Regions from separate parts of the Streptomyces sp. NPDC048288 genome, predicted to be linked through region 2. Evidence: riboswitches for the same ligand, from Rfam matches in the RefSeq annotation. Region 2 holds a riboswitch; each other region holds the start of a gene.
What was found. A riboswitch is a leader RNA that binds a small molecule or an ion and turns the genes downstream of it on or off. The one in region 2 is predicted to bind cobalamin.
Positions count from the first base shown of each region.

Region 1 (5,502 bases), on a different contig from region 2:
ATCGCCGATCATAGGCCGATCTTCCAATAATCTCTGGACGATTTTCCGTGCGCGTTGCCATTCCGGGGGGAAACATGGCCCGTGACAGCTCTCCGCCGTACCGCCACCGCCGTCGCCACCGCGTCCGCGGCCTCGCGGCGTCCGCGGCGGCGCTCGCTCTCGTGGGGGCCGCGACCGCGCTCGCCGGGACGCCGGCGTCCGCCGCGGGCCCGCCGAAGGGGCACGACGTCTCCTCGCACCAGAAGAACGTCGACTGGCCGGGCGCCAAGGCGAAAGGCGCCCGGTTCGTCTACATCAAGGCGACCGAGTCCACCACCTACCGCAACCCCTACTTCAGCCAGCAGTACAACGGCTCGCGCAAGGCGGGGATCCTGCGGGGCGCGTACCACTTCGCCCTGCCGGACAAGTCGTCGGGCGCCCAGCAGGCGTCGTACTTCGTGAGCCACGGCGGCACCTGGACCGCGGACGGCTGGACGCTGCCGCCCGCGCTCGACGTCGAGTACAACCCGTACGACAAGAAGCACCGGTGCTACGGGCTGAGCAACTCCCGGATGGTCCGGTGGATCAGGTCCTTCAGTGACGAGCTGAAGCGGGAGACCGGCCGGCGGCCGGTGATCTACACGACCACCCACTGGTGGAACCTGTGCACCGGCGGCAGCAGCGCCTTCGCCGCCGACCACGCGCTGTGGATCGCCCGCCACGGCTCGGCGGACGCGGGAACGCTGCCGGCCGGATGGTCGCACTGGACCTTCTGGCAGTACGACAACAGCGGCACCCTGCCGGGTGACCAGAATCTCTTCAACGGGTCGATGGGCCGGCTGAAGTCGTTCACCCTGGGCCTCTGATCCCGAGGCCGACCTAGGGGCGCCTGGGCCGCCGGACCGGAAACGGAACGGCGACCCGGGCGCCCTTCTTCATGGACCCGATCTGCGACACCCTCAAGCCCACCCCAGTTCACCTTCCGTTCATTCAGGTTGCCTACGGTCCAACGGCTGATGACCTCTAAAGATTGTCTGGGTAAATGGAAAGCTTCTCGCTGATCCTCGCGATTGTGGTCGTCACCGCACTCGCGTTTGATTTCACGAACGGTTTCCACGACACCGCCAACGCGATGGCCACGACCATCTCGACCGGCGCGCTCAAGCCCAAGATCGCGGTGACCATGTCGGCCGCGCTCAACCTGGTGGGCGCCTTCCTCTCCGTGGAGGTCGCCAACACGATCTCCAAGGGCCTCGTCGACGAGAACGGCATCCGCCCCGAGGTCATCTTCGCCGCCCTGGTCGGCGCGATCCTCTGGAACCTCGTGACCTGGCTGGTGGGCCTGCCCTCCAGTTCCTCGCACGCCCTCATGGGCGGTCTGATCGGCGCCACCGTCGCCTCGGCCGGCTTCGGCGCGGTCCACGGCGACGTGCTCGTCACCAAGGTCCTGCTGCCGGCGGTCGCCGCCCCGCTCGTCGCGGGCCTCGCAGCGACGCTCGCCACCCGCCTGTCCTACGCGCTCTCGAAGAACGCCGAGGACGAGGCCACCCGCAAGGGCTACCGCGCCGGCCAGATCGCCTCGGCCGGCCTTGTCTCGCTCGCGCACGGCACCAACGACGCGCAGAAGACGATGGGCATCATCACCCTCGCGCTGATCGCGGGCGGTTCGATCGCCCCCGGCTCGAACCCTCCCACCTGGGTCATCCTCTCCGCCGGTCTCGCCATCGCGCTCGGCACCTACATCGGCGGCTGGCGGATCATCCGCACCATGGGCAAGGGCCTGACCGACCTTCAGCCGCAGCAGGGCTTCGCCGCCCAGACCAGCGCGGCCACCGCCATCCTGGCCTCCTCCCACCTCGGTTTCTCCCTCTCCACCACGCACGTCGTCTCCGGCTCGGTGATGGGCGCGGGCCTCGGCCGCAAGGGCGGCACGGTCCGCTGGTCCACCGCGACCCGCATGGTGATCGCCTGGCTGCTCACGCTCCCGGCCGCCGCACTGGTCGGCGCGCTCGCCGAGTCCGTGACGGACCTCGGCGACTGGGGCACCGCGGTCGTCGCCGTCTTCCTGGTGGCCGCCAGCGCCACGATCTGGAAGCTGTCCCGCCGCGAGGTCGTCGACAGCACCAACGTCATCGACACCGAGGCCGGCGAGCCGGCCGGTGTGGTGACCACGGCGATCGCCGCCGTGACCCCGCCGCCCGCGGGCACCGTCACGGACGGCCTGACGGCCACCATCCCCTCCCCCTCCCCCGCCGCTCCCGCGACCGACCCGGCCGCCACCGTCTGACCCCCGAGGAAGAACCGACATGAACATCGACTGGGCAGCCATCGGCTCCGTCTTCGGCGTCAGCCTCGTGGTCGCGGTGGGCCTGGTGGCCCTCTTCACCCTCGGCATCAAGGGCCTCTCCGCCCGCGAACGCGCCACCGCCCAGGGCAACTCGGCGGCCCTCGCCGTGACCGCCGCCTACCTCTGCTTCGCGGGCTGCGCGGCCGCCGTCGCGTACGGCATCCACCTGATCGTGGCCAAGGCCTGACCGAGGCCCGGAAGGCTCCTCCCCCGCACGTCCGGGGAGGAGCCTTCGTCATGCCCTTCGTCATGCCCTTCGTCATGCCCCAGGAGTCCCGCCGGGCAACCGGTGTGGGCCTTCGCACACTCTCCCCTCGCAGGTCAACGGCAAGTTGACGGCTCTTCCGGGGGCATGGTGGACTTCCTGAGCCATGTACGGCGGCAAGAGAGGAAGCCGGTGTGAATCCGGCGCGGTCCCGCCACTGTCACCGGGGTAGCAATCCCCGGGAGCCAGGAACTCTCACCGCCGGTCTCGTCGAACCAGGGCGTGGACACCCTGAGTGAGGACATATCGCCATGCGCGGCTGCCGATCGAGGTTCCGTACCCGGCCCTTCCCCGACCCCGCGGCCGGCTGAGCCGATGGGTGCCGATCGCGTCTTCGCGTACGGCGCCGCCGCCGGCCTTCTCGGTGACCTGCTGCTCGGCGATCCTCGCCGGGGGCATCCGGTCGCCGCGTTCGGGCGGGCGGCCGGGGCCGTGGAACGGGTGCTGTGGCGGGACCACCGCGGGTGGGGCGCGCTGCACACCGCCGTGTGCGCCGGCGGCGCCGTGGCGCTGGGCGCCCTGGCCCAGCGGGTCGTACGACCGTCCACCGCCGCCTCCACAGCCCTCACCGCCGCCGCCACCTGGGCCGTCGTCGGCGGCACTTCACTCGCCCGTGAGGCCCTGGCCGTCGGGCACGCCCTGGAGGCGGGGGACGTCGAGGCCGCCCGCGCCCGGCTGCCGCATCTGTGCGGGCGGGACCCGCAGGCCCTGGACGCCGACGGGATCGCCCGGGCCGTCGTGGAGTCCGTCGCCGAGAACACCAGCGACGCCGTCGTGGGCGCGCTGGTGTGGGGGGCCGTGGCCGGGGTGCCGGGGCTGCTCGGGTTCCGGGCGGTGAACACGCTGGACGCCATGGTCGGGCACAAGTCGGCGCGGTACCGGCGCTACGGCTGGGCCTCCGCCCGGCTGGACGACGTCGCCGGGTGGCCGGGGGCGCGGCTGACGGCCGTACTGGCCACGGTCGCCGGTGGCGACGCCCGGGGTGCCGTGCGGGCCTGGCGGGCCGACGCCGCGAAGCATCCGAGTCCCAACGCCGGGCCCGTGGAGGCCTCGTTCGCGGGGGCGCTCGGGGTCCGGCTCGGGGGGACGTTGTCGTACGGCGGCCGGGTCGAGCACCGGCCCGTGCTGAATCAGAAGGGGCGGGCCGTGGCGGTCGCGGACATCCGGCGGGCGGTACGGGTCTCCCGTCGTGTGGGGGTGCTCGCGCTCGGCGCGACCGTCACCGCACGCCTCGTCGCGAAGGGACGGACGTCATGAACGGTGGTCTCCTCGTCGCCGGCACCACCTCCGACGCCGGCAAGAGCGTCGTCACCGCCGGTATCTGCCGGTGGCTGGTGCGGCAGGGGGTGAAGGTCGCGCCGTTCAAGGCGCAGAACATGTCCCTCAACTCCTTCGTCACCCGCGAAGGCGCCGAGATCGGGCGGGCCCAGGCCATGCAGGCGCAGGCCTGCCGCGTCGAGCCGACCGCGCTGATGAATCCCGTGCTGCTCAAGCCGGGTGGCGAGCAGAGCAGTCAGGTCGTGCTGCTCGGGAAGCCGGTCGGTGAGCTCAGTGCGCGCGGCTACCACGGCGGGCGGCAGCAGAAGCTGCTCGGGACCGTGCTCGACTGTCTCGCGGAGTTGCGGGGCACGTATGACGCGGTGATCTGTGAGGGCGCCGGCAGTCCCGCCGAGATCAACCTGCGGCGGACGGACATCGTGAACATGGGGATCGCGCGCAACGCGCGGCTTCCCGTGCTGGTCGTGGGGGACATCGACCGCGGGGGCGTGTTCGCCTCCTTCTTCGGGACCGTCGCGCTGCTCTCGCGGGAGGACCAGGAACTCGTCGCCGGGTTCCTCGTCAACAAGTTCCGGGGGGACGTGAGCCTGCTGGAGCCCGGCCTCGACATGCTGCACGGGCTGACCGGGCGGCAGACGTACGGCGTCCTCCCCTTCCGGCACGGCCTCGGCATCGACGAGGAGGACGGGCTGCGGGTCTCGCTGCGCGGGACCGTCCGCGAGTCGGCCGTCGCCCCGCCCGTCGGCGCGGACGTGCTCCGGGTCGCCGTCTGTGCCGTCCCGCTGATGTCCAACTTCACGGACGTGGACGCGCTGGCCGCCGAACCCGGGGTCGTGGTGCGGTTCGTGGACCGGCCGGAGGAGCTGGCCGACGCCGATCTCGTCGTGATTCCGGGGACCCGGGGGACGGTCCGGGCCCTGGAGTGGCTGCACGAACGGGGGCTCGCGGACGCGCTGCGCCGCCGGGCCGCCGAGCAGCGGCCGGTCCTCGGCATCTGCGGCGGCTTCCAGATCCTCGGTGAGCACATCGAGGACGAGGTGGAGAGCCGGCGGGGGCGGGTGGAGGGTCTCGGGGTGCTGCCCCTAAGGGTGCGGTTCGCCCCCGAGAAGATCCTTACCCGGCCGGAGGGGAGGGCACTCGGCGAGCGGGTCGAGGGGTACGAGATCCATCACGGGGTCGCCGACGTCACGGGAGGCGACGCGTTCATCTCTGACGACCATGGACACAGCCTGGACGGGTGCCGGGTCGGGCAGACCTGGGGCACGCACTGGCACGGCTCCCTGGAGTCGGACGGTTTCCGGCGGGCCTTCCTGCGCGAGGTGGCGGCCGCCGCGGGCCGCCGGTTCGTGCCGGCCCCCGACACCTCGTTCGCCGCGCTGCGCGAGGAGCAGCTCGACCGGCTCGGCGACCTGATCGAACAGCACGCGGACACCGACGCGCTCTGGCGGCTCATCGAGTCGGGCGCGCCGCAAGGACTGCCTTTCATTCCACCGGGAGCGCCCGCATGAGCACTGTGTTGTTGTTGTCGACCGCCGACACCGATCTGCTGGCGGCCCGGGCCGCCTCCGGTGCCGACTACCGGATCGGCAATCCGACGCGCGTCGACGTCGCCGAGGAACTGCCCGCGCTCGTC
Region 1 covers NZ_JBICZD010000001.1:1,327,236-1,332,737, reverse strand. The annotation lists gene ACGFZS_RS05980 (lysozyme) at 75-845, shown strand; gene ACGFZS_RS05975 (anion permease) at 1,022-2,266, shown strand; gene ACGFZS_RS05970 (hypothetical protein) at 2,286-2,513, shown strand; cobalamin riboswitch at 2,665-2,807, shown strand; gene ACGFZS_RS05965 (cobalamin biosynthesis protein) at 2,907-3,848, shown strand; gene ACGFZS_RS05960 (cobyric acid synthase) at 3,845-5,377, shown strand; gene cobN (cobaltochelatase subunit CobN) at 5,374-5,502, shown strand, end outside.
Region 1: another riboswitch for cobalamin. It lies ahead of ACGFZS_RS05965 (cobalamin biosynthesis protein); the one in region 2 lies ahead of ACGFZS_RS42645 (ribonucleoside-diphosphate reductase subunit alpha).

Region 2 (5,502 bases):
TCGCGCTGCAGCTCGTGGGCATCCAGGCGGTCCTCGACGTGATGGGCGTCGGCGGCGGCGACGGCACCAACTGGTTCGTGAAGGACCTGCCGCTGCTCATCGCCTTCGGCGTGCTGGCGGCCTACACCTACTCCTCCGGCCTCCGCGCCCCCGCCCTGATCGCGTTCGTGAAGGACGGGCTGATCTACCTGGTCATCGCGGTGGCGATCATCTACATCCCGATCAAGCTGGGCGGCTTCGACGACATCTTCGCCAAGGCGGGCCAGGCCTTCGCCCAGACCAACCCGGCGACCGGCAAGCCGCGCGGCGCGCTGACCCCGGCCGATCCCAACCAGTGGACATACGCCACGCTGGCGCTGGGCTCCGCGCTCGCCCTGTTCATGTACCCGCACTCGATCACCGCGACGCTCTCCTCCAGGAGCCGTGACGTGATCCGCCGCAACACCACGATCCTGCCGCTGTACTCGCTGATGCTCGGCCTGCTCGCCCTGCTGGGCTTCATGGCCATCGCGGCCGGCGTCAAGGTCACCAACGGCCAGCTGGCGATCCCCCAGCTGTTCGAGAACATGTTCCCGGACTGGTTCGCGGGCGTGGCCTTCGCGGCGATCGGCATCGGCGCCCTGGTCCCCGCGGCCATCATGTCCATCGCGGCCGCGAACCTCTTCACCCGCAACATCTACCGGGACTTCATCAAGCCGGACGCCACACCGAAGCAGGAGGCCCAGGTCTCCAAGATCGTCTCCCTGCTGGTGAAGGTCGGCGCGCTGGTCTTCGTCCTCACCATGGACAAGACGGTCGCCATCAACTTCCAGCTGCTGGGCGGCATCTGGATCCTGCAGACCTTCCCGGCCCTGGTCGGCGGCCTGTTCACCCGCTGGTTCCACCGCTGGGCCCTGCTCGCGGGCTGGGCGGTCGGCATGGTCTACGGCACGGTCGCGGCCTACGGCGTCGCCTCCCCCACCCAGAAGCACTTCGGCGGCAGCGCCAAGGAGATCCCCGGCATCGGTGAGATCGGCTACATCGGCCTCACGGCGTTCGTGATGAACGTGGTGGTCACCGTGGTCCTCACCTTCGCCCTCAAGGCCCTCAAGGCCCCGGAAGGCATCGACGAGACCCAGCCGACGGACTACACGGCGGACGCGGGCGACCCCGGTGTAGAAGTGGAACTCCCCCCAGCCGTCGCAGGAAGCGCCCACTGAAACGCGCCCCGTAGGGGCGCGGGGCTGTATCGATTTGCGGCTCCGCCGCGTGGGCGCGAGCAACCACGACGAACCCGCAGCGGGCCACCGAGAGCACCCCCTCGGCGGCCCGCTCCTCGTATCTCACCGTACAGATCACCTGACGCTCCGACACCTCCGCGACACAACATCTGGGGGTGACACGACAACCCGGCACTAGATGTATGCTCATGCTCGCTGCCGCCACAGGGGAATCCGGTGCGAATCCGGAACTGTCCCGCAACGGTGTACTTGTGCACATCTGTGCACGAGAGTCAGTCCGAGGACCTGTCGACAGCGCACCCGGCCAATCCGGCCCGGGTGTTCTGACGTCCGGGCCTCGTGGAGTGGGCCAGGGTCTCTCGACGCGCGCCCCCGCGCGCTCGCGCTGCCCGCTGCCCTCCGCCAGGCCCCGTGCCGAGCGAGGGAGAGCCCCACGTGACCATCGCGCCAGCCGAACCGGCTTCAGCGACCACGACCGTGCCGGAGACCGACGGTCCCGGAACGGCCCTGCTGCGGATCCTGACCGAGCTGACCGCCGACCTCCCCGACGCCGACCCCGGCCGGGTCGCCGCCGCCGCGCTGCGCGGCCGGTCCGCGCGGGCCGACGAGTCGGAGTTGCGCGAGCTGGCCACCGAGGCCGCCGCCGGTCTGATCTCGGAGGACCCCGCCTACTCGCGGCTGGCCGCCCGCCTGCTCACCGTCTCCGTCCGCGCCGAGGCCGCCTCGCAGGGCGTGACGTCCTTCACGGAGTCGGTCGCCGTCGGCCACCGCGAGGGCCTCATCGCCGACCGCACCGCCGAGTTCGCCCGGATCCACGCGGCCCGCCTCGACGCCCTGGTCGACCCGGCCGCCGACGACCGCTTCGGCTACTTCGGCCTGCGCACGCTGCACAGCCGCTACCTGCTCCGCCACCCGATCACCCGGCGCGTGATCGAGACCCCCCAGCACTTCATGCTCCGGGTCGCGGCCGGCCTCGCCGAGGGCGACACCTCCCGCGCGCTGGACGAAGTCGCCGCGCTCTACCGGCTGATGAGCCGCCTCGACTACCTCCCCTCCTCCCCCACCCTCTTCAACTCCGGCACCCGGCACCCCCAGATGTCGTCCTGCTACCTCCTCGACTCCCCGAAGGACGAGCTGGACTCCCTCTACGACCGCTACCACCAGGTCGCCCGCCTCTCCAAGCACGCCGGCGGCATCGGGCTGTCGTACAGCCGGATCCGTTCGCGCGGTTCGCTGATCCGCGGGACCAACGGGCACTCCAACGGCATCGTGCCGTTCCTGAAGACCCTGGACGCCTCGGTCGCCGCCGTGAACCAGGGCGGCCGGCGCAAGGGCGCGGCCGCGGTCTACCTGGAGACCTGGCACTCCGACATCGAGGAGTTCCTGGAACTGCGCGACAACACGGGTGAGGACGCCCGCCGTACGCACAACCTGAACCTGGCGCACTGGATCCCGGACGAGTTCATGCGCCGGGTCAACGCCGACGAGCCGTGGTCGCTGTTCTCCCCCTCCGACGTGCCGGAGCTGGTGGACCTGTGGGGCGCGGAGTTCGACGCGGCCTACCGCAAGGCGGAGGCCGACGGGCTCGCCCGCAAGACCATCCCGGCCCGCGACCTGTACGGCCGGATGATGCGGACCCTCGCGCAGACCGGCAACGGCTGGATGACCTTCAAGGACGCGGCCAACCGCACCGCGAACCAGACGGCCGTCCCCGGCCATGTCGTCCACTCCTCCAACCTCTGCACGGAGATCCTGGAGGTCACGGACGACGGCGAGACGGCTGTCTGCAACCTCGGCTCGGTCAACCTCGGCGCGTTCGTCGACACGGCGACCGGTGACATCGACTGGGAGCGGCTGGACGAGACGGTCCGCACCGCGGTGACCTTCCTCGACCGGGTCGTCGACATCAACTTCTACCCGACCGAGCAGGCGGGCCGTTCGAACGCCAAGTGGCGTCCCGTCGGGCTCGGTGCGATGGGCCTCCAGGACGTCTTCTTCAAGCTGCGGCTGCCCTTCGACTCCGCCGAGGCCAAGGCGCTCTCCACCCGGATCGCCGAGCGGATCATGCTCGCCGCGTACGAGGCCTCCGCCGACCTCGCCGAGCGCTGCGGCCCGCTGCCGGCCTGGGAGAAGACCCGTACCGCGCGGGGTGTGCTGCACCCCGACCACTACGGTGTCGAGTTCACCTGGCCGGAGCGCTGGGCGGCGCTGCGCGCGCGGATCGCGAGCACCGGTCTGCGCAACAGCCTGCTGCTCGCCATCGCGCCCACCGCCACCATCGCCTCGATCGCGGGCGTGTACGAGTGCATCGAGCCGCAGGTCTCCAACCTCTTCAAGCGCGAGACGCTCTCCGGCGAGTTCCTCCAGGTCAACTCGTACCTGGTGGAGGAGCTGAAGAGCCTCGGCGTCTGGGACGCCCGGACCCGTGAGGCGCTGCGCGAGGCGAACGGCTCGGTGCAGGACTTCGTGTGGATCCCGCAGGACGTGCGCGACCTCTACCGCACCGCCTGGGAGATCCCGCAGCGCGGCCTGATCGACATGGCCGCCGCCCGCACCCCGTACCTGGACCAGGCCCAGTCCCTGAACCTGTTCCTGGAGACGCCGACCATCGGCAAGCTCTCCTCGATGTACGCGTACGCCTGGAAGTCGGGCCTGAAGACGACGTACTACCTGCGTTCGCGCCCGGCGACCCGGATCGCCCGAGCGGCCCAGGCCCAGGCCACCATCCCCGTGCAGCAGACGGCCGACCCCGACGCCGTCGCCTGCTCCCTTGAGAACCCCGAGTCCTGCGAGGCCTGCCAGTAATGCCCAGTAACCAGAACCTTCTCGACCCCGGCTTCGAGCTGACTCTGCGCCCCATGCGCTACCCGGACTTCTACGAGCGCTACCGGGACGCCATCAAGAACACCTGGACCGTGGAGGAGGTCGACCTCCACTCGGACGTCGCCGACCTCGCCAAGCTCACGCCCGCCGAGCAGCACCTGATCGGCCGGCTGGTCGCCTTCTTCGCGACCGGCGACTCGATCGTGGCGAACAACCTGGTGCTGACCCTGTACAAGCACATCAACTCCCCGGAGGCGCGCCTGTACCTGTCGCGCCAGCTCTTCGAGGAGGCCGTGCACGTCCAGTTCTATCTGACGCTCCTGGACACCTACCTCCCCGACCCGGAGGACCGCGCGGCCGCGTTCGCCGCCGTGGAGAACATCCCCTCCATCCGCGAGAAGGCCGAGTTCTGCTTCAAGTGGATGGACTCGGTGGAGAACCTGGACCGCCTGGAGTCCCAGGCCGACCGCCGCCGCTTCCTGCTCAACCTGATCTGCTTCGCCGCGTGCATCGAGGGCCTGTTCTTCTACGGCGCCTTCGCGTACGTCTACTGGCTGCGCAGCCGGGGTCTGCTGCACGGTCTCGCCACGGGCACCAACTGGGTGTTCCGCGACGAGACGATGCACATGAGCTTCGCGTTCGACGTCGTCGACACGGTCCGCAAGGAGGAGCCGGAGCTGTTCGACGACGGGCTCCGGCAGCAGGTCACCGACATGCTGCGGGAGGCCGTCGAGGCGGAGCTGCAGTTCGCCCGCGATCTGTGCGGGGACGGTCTGCCGGGCATGAACACCGACTCGATGCGCCAGTACCTGGAGTGCGTCGCCGACCAGCGGCTCGGCCGGCTCGGCTTCGCCCCGGTGTACGGCTCGGAGAACCCGTTCTCCTTCATGGAGCTGCAGGGCGTCCAGGAGCTGACGAACTTCTTCGAGCGGCGCCCGTCCGCGTACCAGGTGGCGGTGGAGGGCACCGTCGACCTGGACGAGGACTTCTGACCCGCCGTTCGTACTCAGCTTTCCTGGAGAGGCTATGCGATCAGGGACTTTCCCCGGTGGGCGGCGTCCCTGGTCCGCCGCGCCGCCCTGATCTGCCGGTCCATGCGCCGGTCGCGCAGGACGCCGAGCACGGACGGGAGGGCCATGAGGACCAGGATGCCGAGGACCAGGACCATTCCGATGAGACCTTCGATCTGGTTTCCGTTCATGGACACCACTGTGGCGCCGAATGCTCCTTACCGTGAGTGGCAGCACTGCCATGCACCCTCGAATTACTGCCAGCGGCGAGGCACACTGGCAGCATGCTGAAGAACGTGGCGACCGTACTGCTCGACGGTGTGCACCCCTTCGAGCTCGGAGTGGTCTGCGAGGTCTTCGGCCTCGACCGCTCCGACGAGGGGCTGCCGGTGTACGACTTCGCGGTGGTCTCGGCGGAGGGGCCGTCGCTCGGCACCCATGTGCCGGGC
Region 2 covers NZ_JBICZD010000016.1:164,292-169,793, forward strand. The annotation lists gene mctP (monocarboxylate uptake permease MctP) at 1-1,199, shown strand, start outside; cobalamin riboswitch at 1,380-1,528, shown strand; gene ACGFZS_RS42645 (ribonucleoside-diphosphate reductase subunit alpha) at 1,656-4,025, shown strand; gene ACGFZS_RS42650 (ribonucleotide-diphosphate reductase subunit beta) at 4,025-5,035, shown strand; gene ACGFZS_RS42655 (hypothetical protein) at 5,068-5,244, opposite strand; gene ACGFZS_RS42660 (helix-turn-helix domain-containing protein) at 5,338-5,502, shown strand, end outside.

Region 3 (5,502 bases), on a different contig from region 2:
CGGCGGCCGTCCTGGCCACCACCACCTCCTCGATCCCCGTCATGCGGCTGGGGATGGCGACCAGCCGTGCGGACCGGGTCGTCGGCCTGCACTTCTTCAACCCGGTCCCCGTCCTGCCGCTGGTCGAGGTGGTGACCTCCCTGCACACGTCACCGCAGACGGTGGCGACCGCGACGGAATTCGCCACCGCGGTCCTCGGCAAGACGGGCATCCGCTCCCAGGACCGGGCGGGGTTCGTCGTCAACGCCCTGCTCATCCCCTACCTCCTCGCAGCCGTCCGAATGGCTGAATCCGGCTTCGCCACCGCCACCGCCACCGACATCGACACCGGCATGGAACTGGGCCGCGCCCACCCCGTGGGCCCGCTCAAGCTCGCCGACCTGATCGGCCTGGACACCGTCGCCTCCATCGCGGAGTCCCTCCACGACGCGTTCCGGGAACCCCTCTACGCCCCGCCGCCGCTGCTCCAGCGGATGGTGCAGGCGGGACTGCTCGGCCGTAAGTCCGGCCGGGGGCTCCACACCTACGACCAGGGCTGAGGGCCTGGTACGACGCGGGCTGAGGGGCCCGCGCCGCCGCAGGGGTGAGGGTCCCGCGCGGCGCGACGGGAAAAGGGCGGGAAGCGCGTGTGCGACGCTTCCCGCCCCTCCGCGTGCCGCTCCTGGCGTGTCCTGAAGTGTTCCCCGTCACCTTCCGGGTGCTGGACGGCTCCCTTCCGCGCGGGGCGAGAACCCGTAGGCTGGCCCGAGCAGCTGGTTCGCCCCGTCCGCCAGGCGGGGTGTCGCAAGAGGGAACCCGGTGAGAATCCGGGACTGCCCCGCAGCGGTGAGCGGGAACGACCGCCGTCATACGCACTGGGTCCGACGTACCGGGCCTGGGAAGCGACGGCCAGTAGGTGTCCGCCGGGAGACCGGAGGACGTGCCCGCAAGTCCGAAGACCTGCCAACTGCCCGTGCGCGGACCGTTCCGTGCGCGGACACCCCGGTGACCTCGAGGGCGGGTCGGCGTACATACCTGACGGGACGACCGTGCCTTTCCCGCGCGAGGTCGTCGCCGTCCGGTTCGTCACCCCTTCGCGCTCTCGTCCCGTCTCCGGGATCTCAGGGAATCGTCTCGCGAAGGAGATCTCCGTGACCACCGAGTCCGCGGCCGCGGCAGCACGGGCCACCGTGTACGGCTACCCCCGCCAGGGCCAGAACCGGGAACTGAAGAAGGCGATCGAGGGCTACTGGAAGGGCCGCGTCACCGCCGACGCCCTCCGTGCCACCGCCGCCGAACTGCGCACCGCCAACTGGAAGCAACTCGCCGAGGCCGGCATCCACGAGGTGCCCACCGGCGACTTCTCGTACTACGACCACGTCCTCGACACCACCGTCATGGCCGGCGCGATCCCGGCCCGCCACCGGGCCGCCGTCGACGCCGACGCGCTCGACGGCTACTTCGCCATGGCCCGCGGCACGCGGGACGTCGCGCCGCTGGAAATGACCAAGTGGTTCGACACCAACTACCACTACCTGGTGCCCGAGTTGGGCCCCGACACCGTCTTCACCGCGAACCCCGCCAAGCAGGTCGCGGAGCTGCAGGAGGCCCTGGCCCTCGGCCTGACCGCCCGCCCGGTGCTCGTCGGGCCGGTCACCTACCTTCTCCTCGCCAAGCCGGCCCCTGGCGCTCCGGCGGACTTCGAACCGCTCACCCTCCTGGACCGGCTGCTGCCGGTGTACGCCGAGGTCCTCGCCGACCTCCGCGCGGCCGGCGCCGACTGGCTGCAGCTCGACGAGCCCGCCCTGGTCCAGGACCGCACCCCGGCCGAGCTGGACGCCGCGGCCCGTGCGTACCGCGACCTCGGCGCCCTCACGGACCGGCCGAAGCTCCTGGTCGCCTCCTACTTCGACCGGCTCGGCGACGCTCTGCCGGTACTGGCCAAGGCCCCGGTCGAGGGGCTGGCGCTGGACTTCACCGAGGCGGCGGCCGCCAACCTGGACGCCCTGGCCGCAGTCGGCGGGCTGCCCGGCAAGCGGCTGGTCGCCGGGGTCGTCAACGGCCGCAACATCTGGATCAACGACCTCCAGAAGTCGCTGTCCACCCTCGGCACCCTCCTCGGCCTGGCCGACCGGGTCGACGTCGCCGCCTCCTGCTCGCTCCTGCACGTGCCGCTCGACGCGACCGCCGAGAAGGACATCGAACCGCAGATCCTGCGCTGGCTGGCCTTCGCCCAGCAGAAGACGGCCGAGATCGTCGCCCTCGCCAAGGGGCTTGCCCAGGGCACCGACGCCATCACCGGCGAGCTCTCGGCCAACCGCGCCGACCTCGCCTCCCGCGCGGGTTCGCCGATCACCCACGACCCCGCCGTGCGCGCCCGCGCCGCCGCGGTCACGGACACGGACGGCCGCCGCTCCCAGCCGTATGCCGAGCGCGCCGCCGCCCAGCGCGCCCACCTCGGGCTGCCGCTGCTGCCCACGACGACCATCGGGTCGTTCCCCCAGACCGGCGAACTGCGGGTCGCCCGTGCGGACCTGCGCACCGGGCGCATCGACACCGCCGGGTACGAGGAGCGCATCAAGGCCGAGATCCAGGAGGTCATCGCCTTCCAGGAGAAGTCCGGCATCGACGTCCTGGTCCACGGCGAGGCCGAGCGCAACGACATGGTCCAGTACTTCGCCGAGCAGCTGACGGGGTACCTCGCCACGCAGCAGGGGTGGGTCCAGTCGTACGGCACCCGGTACGTCCGTCCGCCGGTCCTCGTCGGGGACATCTCCCGGCCCGAGCCGATGACGGTGCGCTGGACGTCGTACGCCCAGTCCCTCACCGACCGCCCGGTCAAGGGCATGCTGACCGGCCCGGTGACCATGATGGCCTGGTCGTTCGTCCGTGACGACCAGCCCCTCGGCGACACCGCCCGCCAGGTCGCCCTCGCCCTGCGCGACGAGGTCGACGACCTGGAGGCAGCAGGGACCTCGGTCATCCAGGTCGACGAACCCGCGCTGCGCGAGACCCTGCCGCTGCGGGCCGCCGACCGGGACGCCTACCTCGCGTGGGCGACCGAGGCATTCCGGCTCACCACCGCCGGAGTCCGTCCGGACACCCAGATCCATACCCACATGTGCTATGCCGAGTTCGGCGACATCGTCCAGGCCATCGACGACCTCGACGCCGACGTGATCAGCCTGGAGGCGGCCCGCTCGCACATGCAGGTCGCCCGCGAACTCGCCGCGCACGGCTACCCGCGCGAGGCCGGACCGGGTGTCTACGACATCCACTCCCCCCGCGTCCCGAGCACCGAGGAGGCGGCCGGGCTGCTGCGCACCGGCCTCAAGGCGATCCCGGCCGAGCGGCTGTGGGTCAATCCCGACTGCGGCCTGAAGACCCGCGGCTGGCCCGAGACCCGGGCCTCCCTGGAGAACCTGGTCGCCGCCGCCCGCACGGTCCGGAGTGAGCTGCCCGCCTCCTGACCGGACGCCCGTACCAGGGCCGGGACGCCACAAGCGTCCCGGCCCCGTGCAGCAGCACGGCCATCGCCAAGGCACAGGAGGGGGCTCATCGGCGCGGAGCAAACCGCGGCAGATCGTCGTGGACGGCAAGCCCATGATCGCGGTGTCCGCGAAGGAGTTCGAGAGTCTCCTCGCCATGCGCGGACAGCCCGGCAGCCAGACCGCGAAGATTCGGGTGCGGGCCCGTGGCCAAGTACGGCTCCACCCCTCGGCGGCCGTACGTCCGTTTCCCGATTCGTCTTCCGCGAGGCTCAAGACCTGCTGCCCTGACCGCACTTCGTGACCATGGAACGTTATCGAGGGGAGGGGCGAGACAGTGTTGAGCGCCTACAGCGTTCGGCCGCCCTTCGCACCGAGCCGGGCCCCCACGCCGTACGAGAACCCTACCTTCGAGCTGCGGCTGATGGCGGACGGGCCCCGGCCACGGATCTTCCACCAGGGCCAGGAGGCAGGGGTACTCGGCACGCAGCCGCCCGGCACCGCACCGTCCCGAGGTGGTCCTCGCGGCTCGCCGCCTGACCGCCCGAGGGCGAGTGTCGTGGCTCACCGGCCGGCGCACGTCGGCGATCAGTTCGTCCTGACGACGGCGGGGGGCCGCCAGGTTCCGTCGAGGGCCGCCGGGTCGGGCCAGTAGGCGCGCAGATAGAGCGCGAAGCGGCCGGCCGGGGCGGGCAGCCAGTTGGAGCGGTGGTCCTGGTCGGCGGGCGGTCGGGTGCACGCGTACAGGGTCAGGGAGCCGTCGTCGGCCAGGCGCAGGTCCTTGTTCTTGGTGCCCAGGGAGTAGCGGTTCAGCGGGTTGGGGTGGAAGAAGTGGTGCTCGTTGTAGAGGGTCACCGACCAGAAGCCCTTGACCGGGGGGAGGGCGTCGGCGGGGAAGGTGAGCGTGTAGCCGTGTTCGCCGGTGAGGGGTTCGCCGTCGCGGTCCAGGTCCTGGTAGAAGTACGCGGTCTCGGCGGGCGTGTTGACGAAGATGTTCGCCTTGCCCATCGCCGTACGGCTGAGGTAGTCGCCACCGAACGCGGCCCCGTTGCGCTGGGTGCTCCAGTGGTGGTCGAGCGGGATGCCGATGTTGCGGAACTCGAACAGGTCCTTCACCAGCGTGGCATCGGCGTCGAGGGCCGCCTCGCGCAGCACCACGGCGGCCTTCGGATCGCGGGCGGCCTCGGCCGCGAGCGACCGGAACACCCCGTACAGGGCCTCCTCCCCCGGGCGCGGGGGCACTTCGTCCAGGACCGCGGGGAAGGCGTCGAAGAACGCGGCCGGGTCCACCCACTGGGTCTCCTGCTCTCCGCCGGCCGCGTCCCCGGCCGGGTAGGAGGGGGCCGCGGACCAGTCGGTGGTGCGGGCGGTGCCGGTGTAGTCGGTGAGCGGATAGGCCATGACCTGGTCGACCAGGGGCTGGATCGCGGCGCGCTCCTCGGCGGTGTCGTTCATGAAGACGCGCGGGATGCACACCGCGACCCGGGTGTCGAACCGGAACACCTCCGTGATCCCGGCGGGCACGTCGCCGGCCCAGTCGGCCGGTGCCAGCAGATAGCAGCCGGGTTTCGTGCCGTACATCGCGCCGAGCCGCGCGAACGCCTCGGTGCGCTGGTCCACCACCTGGTAGACCCAGAAGCGGTCACCGAAGTCCGGGACCTGGATCACCGTCGGCCCGCGCCGGGCGTCGGTGATCCCGAAGCCGTAGACCACGTCCTGGTTCGGGCATGCCACGATGCGCTCGCCCGGCTCGATGTAGTCGCGCAGCATGCCCACGGTCCCCGGCGGACCGGCCGGGACGATCCCGCCCAGCAGGCCCGGCGCCGGGAGCCGTTCCATGAGGGCGAGCCGGTTGTGCAGGTTCACCAGCGGCCAGCCCCACAGGTAGGCGAACCGGCCCGTCGTGCGCAGATAGTCCTCGGTCATCCGCGAGCCCGGCACCGGGGGCGCGAGAGACGCGAGGGTGTCCGGAGCGTCCGCGGCATTCGGAGCTGAAGGTGGCATGGTCCGAACCTACGGTCGTGGTCCGGCCGGG
Region 3 covers NZ_JBICZD010000006.1:406,687-412,188, forward strand. The annotation lists gene ACGFZS_RS23820 (3-hydroxybutyryl-CoA dehydrogenase) at 1-539, shown strand, start outside; cobalamin riboswitch at 752-948, shown strand; gene metE (5-methyltetrahydropteroyltriglutamate--homocysteine S-methyltransferase) at 1,131-3,449, shown strand; gene ACGFZS_RS23830 (DUF1254 domain-containing protein) at 4,056-5,471, opposite strand.
Region 3: another riboswitch for cobalamin. It lies ahead of metE (5-methyltetrahydropteroyltriglutamate--homocysteine S-methyltransferase); the one in region 2 lies ahead of ACGFZS_RS42645 (ribonucleoside-diphosphate reductase subunit alpha).